Regions from separate parts of the Actinosynnema sp. NPDC002837 genome, predicted to be linked through region 2. Evidence: riboswitches for the same ligand, from Rfam matches in the RefSeq annotation. Region 2 holds a riboswitch; each other region holds the start of a gene.

Region 1 (2,256 bases), on a different contig from region 2:
GTACAACGTCTCGCCGGTGGCGACCAGCAGGTCGTCGAACACGATGGACCAGGGTGTTGCGGACCTCACGCAGCTACTCCCTGAGGACCCGACAGGGTCCGGCGCACCGAGCCGCCCGCTTCCGAGATCCACTCCAGCGCCGAGTCGGCGCGCTCGCCCTTCAGGCCGACCCGGAACCGGGCCACCGGGGTCTCGCCGAGCCTGGTCAGGCCGCCGCCGAGCAGGTTGAGCTCCACGCCGAACCGGCCGGTGGCCTCGGGCAGCAGCGCGCCCACGGCGGCGAAGCCGATCAGCACGACGTCCGCGACCCGGTCGAACGCGGACTCCGCCGCCGGGTTCTGGTCCACGGCGGGCAGCAGCGACGCGGCCGTGCGGCTCGCGGCGTCCGACACCAGGTCGAGCACCTTGCCGTGCTCCACCACGCGGCCGTCCTCCAGCACCGCGACGTCGTCGCAGATCTTCCGGACCACGCCCATGTCGTGCGTGACCACGAGGACCGTCACGCCGAGCTCGGCGCGCGCCCGGTCCAGCACGGCGAGCACCGAGCCGGTGGTCTCGGGGTCCAGCGCGGACGTCGGCTCGTCGGCCAGCAGCACGGACGGCGACGCGGCGAGCGCCCGCGCGACCGCGATCCGCTGGCGCTGGCCGCCGGAGAGCTGGTCGGGGTAGGAGCCCGCCTTGTCGGTCAGCCCCACCAGGTCCAGCAGCTCGGCGACGCGGGTGCGGCGCTGCGGCCCGGCCACGCCCGCGGCTTCCAGCGGCAGCGCGACGTTGCCCGCGGCGGTGCGCTGGCGCAGCAGGGAATCCCCTTGCGGCACCACGCCGATCTGCCGGCGGGCGGCGCGCAGCGCGGTGCCGTCGAGCGAGACGAGGTCGGTGCCGTCGACGCGGATCGCGCCGCTGTCGGGCCGCTCCAGGAGCGCGACGCACCGGGCCAGGGTGGACTTGCCCGCCCCGCTGGGGCCGACGACGCCGAGCACGGTGCCCGCGGCGACGTCCAGGTTCACGCCGTCCAGCGCGCGAACCTGCCCGGTACTCCCGGGGAAGGTCTTGGTGAGGTTCTCGACAGTGATCACGTTTTCGCTCCACGACGGCATGCGGCAGCGCACGCCCGGGGCGTGCGTGACCGACGGCTCAGCTCGGAAAGGTGTCCTGGGTGAAGGACGCGGGGATTCGAGGCGCCTGCGGCTGCTCAGCGGCTGCGACAGGCGGACGACGTGCGGCGACCGTGGTCGACCACCCGCCGGCGGGTGAGCATTCGCATCCTGGGCACGTGATTCCTCCATCGTTCCTGGCGGAAGCACCTGCCCCCGTGGAGGGGTGGTTGCTGCGGCGTCGTGGAGCCAGGTCTCTCGGCCGCTCGGGATGGCACCACGAGTAGACCCGACCGGGCCCGGCTGACGCAAGTCCGAACCAGGATCGTCCGGCAAATCACACTTTCGGCCGAAAGATCAACGACTAGCGGGCGGACGCGGCCTCGGCTATCCGGATGAAGTCGCCGACGGCCAGTTGTTCGCCGCGCGCCGAGGGGTCCACGCCCGCCTCGACGAGCAGCCGCTGCGCCTCGGCGGCCGAGCCTGCCCAGCCCGACAGCGCGCCGCGCAGCATCTTGCGGCGTTGCGCGAAGGCCGCGTCCACCAAGGCGAACAGCCGCTTCTGGTCCACAGTGGACAGCTGCTCGTGCCGGTCGAACGCGACCAGCGCCGAGTCCACGTTCGGCACGGGCCAGAACACCGAGCGCGGCACGGGACCGGCCCGGCGGGCGTCCGCGTACCAGGCGAGCTTCACGCTGGGCACGCCGTAGACCTTGCTGCCGGGACCGGCGGCCATCCGGTCGGCCACCTCCGACTGCACCATCACCAGGCCCGTGCGCAACGACGGCAGCACGGCCAGCAGGTGCAGCACCACGGGCACGGCCACGTTGTACGGCAGGTTCGCCACCAGGGCGGTCGGCGCGACCGGGAGCTGCTCCGGGGTGACGCGCATCGCGTCGGCGTGCACGACGGACAGCCGGTCGGCCAGCTCAGCGGCCCGCTCCGCCACCGTGACCGGCAGGCGGTCGGCCAGCACGCCGTCGATCTCCACGGCCACCAGCGCGCGACAGGAGGGCAGCAACGCCAACGTGAGCGAGCCCAGGCCGGGCCCGACCTCGAGCACCACGTCGTCCGGGCGCAGGTCGGCCGCCGCCACGATGCGCCGCACCGTGTTCGGGTCGTGCACGAAGTTCTGCCCCAGCTTCTTCGTGGGGCGGATGTC
Region 2 (2,256 bases):
AAGATGCCTTCGGTCCGGGCCAGGAGGCGGATGCCCTCGACGACCTCCTCGTCGGTGACGTCCTCGATCGCGCCGTTGGTGCGGCGGACGGCGTCCAGCACGTAGGGGCCGTCGGCGGGGGCGCCGATCGCCAGCGACCTGGCGATGGTGTCCGGGCGGACCGGGCTGACCACGTCGTGGCCCGCCTTGAAGGCGGCCGAGACGGGGGAGCAGCCGGTGGCCTGCGCGCCGAACACGCGGTACGGGGTCTGCTCGACCAGGTCGAGGTCGCCCAGTTCGCGGAAGGACTTGTCGACCTTCGTCAACTGCGAGCCGGACGCGATGGGCACCACGATCTGGTCGGGCAGCCGCCAGCCGAGCTGTTCGGCGACCTCGTACCCGAGCGTCTTGGAGCCCTCGGCGTAGTAGGGGCGGACGTTGACGTTGACGAACGCCCAGTCCTCGTGCTCGGCGGCCAGTTCCTGCGCCAGCCGGTTCACGTCGTCGTAGTTGCCGTCGACGGTGATCAGGTTGCCGCCGTAGACGGCGGTCATGAGGATCTTCGCCCGCTCCAGCGTGGAGGGCACCAGGACCACGGACTCCCAGCCCGCGCGGGCCGCGGCGGCGGCGACGGCGTTGGCCAGGTTGCCGGTGGACGGGCAGGCCAGGACCTTGAAGCCCAGTTCGCGGGCGGCGGCGAGGGCGACGCCGACCACGCGGTCCTTGAACGAGTGGGTCGGGTTGCCGGTGTCGTCCTTCACCCACACCTTGCGCACGCCGAGGGCCTTGGCGAGGCGGTCGGCCTCGATCAGGCGGGTGCCGCCGGGGTTGGTGTTGGGGTGCGACTCGACGGTGGTCGGCACGGGGAGCAGGCCGCGGTAGCGCCAGATCGACCGGGGGCCCGCCTCGATGTCCTCGCGACGGATCCGACCGAAGTCGTAGGCCACTTCCAGCGGCCCGAAACACTCCAGACAGGCGTATTCGGCGGCGAGCGGCGTCTCGTGGCCGCATTCGCGACACGACAGCGCGCGGGCGGGACCGAGGTCGAAGGAGGTGGTGGCCGAGGGCACACTGACAGCAGTCATCGCGAGGTATCTCCTCATCTTTCCCGCGCACCGCGGGTCGGAATTGGCACCGTGGTCGCCAGCGGACGCTGTGCGACGGGTTGCCGGGGCTTCTTCGGGCCGATCCCTCTGCCCCTCTGGATGAGCGGTATTCAGTTGTGGGCTTCAACTTACGTCACGATCCCGACCCTCAGCCAGCGACGTCCACCATCCGGACGTCTGCCACCCGTGGGAGGATCGCGCCCGTGAGTGCGCCCGCTGACATGCCCGACGCCGTGCACCTGATCCTCGGCGAGGAGGAGTTGCTGGTCGAGCGCGCGGTGCGCGGTGCGCTGGCCGCGGCGCGGAAAGCCGATCCGCAGGCCGACCTGACCCGCGTCCGCGTGACCGATCTCACCCCGCCTGAGCTGGCGGAACTGGTGAGCCCGTCGCTGTTCGCCGAGGGACGGGTGGTCGCGCTGGAGGCCGCGCAGGAGTGCGGCAAGGAGATCGCCGACGCGGTCATCGGCTACGCCAAGGCCCCGGCGGACGGGGTGACGGTGGTGGTCGTCCACAGTGGCGGCGGGCGCAGCAAGGCGGCCAAGGACCTGCCCGCGGCGCTGCGCAAGGCAGGCGCCCGGGTGACCGAGTGCCCCAAGATCACCAAGGCGGCGGACCGGGAAGCGTTCGTGCGCAACGAGATCCGCGCGGCGGGCGGCGGCAAGGCCGACCCGGAGGCCGTGGCGGCGCTGATCGAGGCGGTGGGGTCGGACCTGCGCGAGTTGGCGGCGGCGGCGTCGCAGCTCGTCGCCGACACGGGCGGCAAGGTGGACGCCGAGGCGGTCCGCCGCTACCACCGCGGGCGGGCCGAGGTGACCGGGTTCGCGGTCGCGGAGAAGGCCGTGATGGGTGATCGGGCCGGTGCGCTGGAGGCGTTGCGGTGGGCGATCCAGCTCGGCGTGCCGCACGTCTTGGTCGCCGATGCCCTGGCCGACGCGGTGCGCACGATCGCGCGGGTGTCCGCGGTGGGCCGGGGCGACCCGTTCAAGCTGGCGGGCGAGCTCGGCATGCCGCCGTGGAAGGTGAAGAAGGCCCAAGGCCAGTCGCGTGGCTGGGAAGACCGAGGGCTGGCAGCCGCGATGACGGTGGTCGCGGACCTGAACGCCGACGTCAAGGGCGCCGCCGCCGACTCGGGCTACGCCCTGGAACGCGCCGTGCTGAAGATCGTCGCCGC
Region 3 (2,256 bases), on a different contig from region 2:
GTCGTTCGCCGAAGGGCTGGGCTGGATCGCGCAGATCGGCCTGTTCGTGCTGCTCGGCCTGTACGCGTCGCCGGGACGGCTGCTCGACGCGCTGGTGCCCGCGCTGGTGGCGGGCGCGGTGCTGGTGCTGCTGGCCCGGCCGCTGTCGGTGGCGTTCGCGGCGCTGCCGTTCCGGGTGCCGTGGCGGGAGCAGGTGTTCATCTCGTGGTCCGGGCTGCGCGGGGCCGTGCCGATCGTGTTCGCCCTGATCCCGCTGATCCAGGGCGTGCGCGGGGCGCAGCAGCTGGTGGACGCGGTGTTCGTGCTGGTCGTGGTGCTGACCGTGGTGCAGGGCACGAGCCTGCCGTGGCTGGCCAAGTGGCTGGGGCTGGTCAAGTCCGGCGAGGCGCACGAGGTGCAGGTCGACTCGTCGGCGCTGGACGACCTGGGCGCGGAGCTGCTCCAGGTCCGCATCCAGCCCGGCTCCAAGCTGCACGGCGTGTACCTGTCCGAGCTGCGGCTGCCGCCGGGCTCGTCGGTGAGCCTCGTGGTGCGGGACGCGAACGGCTTCACGCCGCAGCCGACGACCCGCTTGCAGGAGCACGACCAGCTGCTGGTGGTGTGCACCGAGGCCATGCGCACGGCGACCGAGCGCCGCATCCGCGCCGTGGACCGGGCGGGTCGGTTCGCGCGCTGGAAGGGCGACGTCGGTCTGCCGTGACGTGCCCGGGACGGCTCGTGACGTCCCGCGCCGGCCCCGTCGTGACGCCCCAGGATCGCGACGCCGGCCCCGCCGTGGCGCTCCCAGGATGTGAACGCCCCTCGACGGGGACGCGCGGGCTGGGTTAGCTTCGGGGCGAAGGTCATGAGTGCCAGCGCTAAGCCCAGGCTTGCTGGCCGGCAACCCTCCTACCGCGGTGGGGTGCCCCTGGTGAGGACCTGGCCTGGCGCGCAGGGCGCCCGGCAAGCGCGGGCTCCCTCTCCGGTGGGGTGTCCCCGGACCCCCGGAGGGCGTCATGACGATCGCAGTTCCCCTCACCACCACCGTCGCGGCTCTGCCCCGTGTGGTCGGCGCGTCGCTGCGCGTGCCGCTGGTCACCGGTGAGCGCGTCGAGTACGCCAACCTCGACCACGCGGCCAGCGCGCCGTGCCTGGAGCAGGTCCGCGACGCCGTGGACGAGGTGCTGCCCTGGTACGCCAGCGTGCACCGGGGCGCGGGCTTCGCCTCGCAGGTCAGCACCAAGGTCTACGAGCAGGCCCGCTCGTCGGTCCGGCGGTTCCTCAACGCCCGCGACAGCGACGCCGTGGTGTTCGCCCGCAACACCACCGACGCGCTGAACCTGCTGGCCAGGAGCCTGCCGAAGCACACCGCCGTGATCCTCTTCGACACCGAGCACCACGCCGCGCTGCTGCCGTGGCGCGGCCCGAACGTGCGTCGCCTGCGCACGCCGGCCTCGCCCGCCCAGGCGGTGCTGGAGCTGGACCGGGCGCTGCGCGCGGCGCCGGTCGGCCCGCGGCTGGTCGTGGTGACCGGCGCGTCCAACGTGACCGGCGAGATCTGGCCGGTGGCCGAGCTGGCCCGGGTGGCCCGCCGGCACGGCGCCCGGATCGCCCTGGACGCCGCCCAGCTCGCGCCGCACCGGCCGGTGGACGTGCGTGCGCTGGACGTCGACTACACCGTGCTCTCGGGGCACAAGATCTACGCCCCGTTCGGCGCGGGCGTGCTGGTCGGCCGGTCCGACTGGTTGCAGGCCGCCGAGCCGTACCTGGTGGGCGGTGGTGCGACGGCCCGCGTCACCGACCACGGCGACCGGCTGGGCGTGGCCTGGTCGGCGGTGCCCGAGCGGCACGAGGCGGGCACGCCGAACGTGGTGGGCGTGCACGCGCTGGCCGTGGCGTGCGACGTGCTGGGCAGGCACTGGGAGCAGACCACCGAGCACGAGCGCGTGCTGCTGGCGCGGCTGCGCGAGGGCCTGAAGACCGTGCCCGGCGTGCACGAGCTGACGCTGTTCGGCTCGGACCAGGACCGGGTGGGTGTGGTGAGCTTCACCGTCGGTGGCCAGGACGCCGGTTACCTGGCCGCCGCGCTGTCCGCCGAGCACGGCATCGGCGTGCGTGACGGCGCGTTCTGCGCGCACGTGGCCGTGCACCGGCTCGCCCACGGCGAACGCGCGCTGCGCGCGTCGATCGGGCTGGGCACCACCGAGGAGCACGTGGACCGGTTCGTGGCCGCGTTGCGCGCGCTCGTGGTCGAGGGCTCGCGGTGGGAGTACGAGG

The links. A riboswitch is a leader RNA that binds a small molecule or an ion and turns the genes downstream of it on or off. The one in region 2 is predicted to bind S-adenosylmethionine.
Region 1: another riboswitch for S-adenosylmethionine. It lies ahead of ABTZ99_RS09545 (methionine ABC transporter ATP-binding protein); the one in region 2 lies ahead of thrC (threonine synthase).
Region 3: another riboswitch for S-adenosylmethionine. It lies ahead of ABTZ99_RS01775 (aminotransferase class V-fold PLP-dependent enzyme); the one in region 2 lies ahead of thrC (threonine synthase).

Annotation. Positions count from the first base shown of each region.
Region 1 is NZ_JBEOVG010000009.1:108,384-110,639, reverse strand. It holds gene ABTZ99_RS09550 (methionine ABC transporter permease) at 1-69, opposite strand, end outside; gene ABTZ99_RS09545 (methionine ABC transporter ATP-binding protein) at 66-1,076, opposite strand; SAM riboswitch class I at 1,280-1,372, opposite strand; gene rsmA (16S rRNA (adenine(1518)-N(6)/adenine(1519)-N(6))-dimethyltransferase RsmA) at 1,459-2,256, opposite strand, start outside.
Region 2 is NZ_JBEOVG010000013.1:93,764-96,019, forward strand. It holds gene thrC (threonine synthase) at 1-1,064, opposite strand, end outside; SAM riboswitch class I at 1,076-1,191, opposite strand; gene holA (DNA polymerase III subunit delta) at 1,289-2,256, shown strand, end outside.
Region 3 is NZ_JBEOVG010000002.1:69,756-72,011, forward strand. It holds gene ABTZ99_RS01770 (potassium/proton antiporter) at 1-700, shown strand, start outside; SAM riboswitch class IV at 841-955, shown strand; gene ABTZ99_RS01775 (aminotransferase class V-fold PLP-dependent enzyme) at 996-2,256, shown strand, end outside.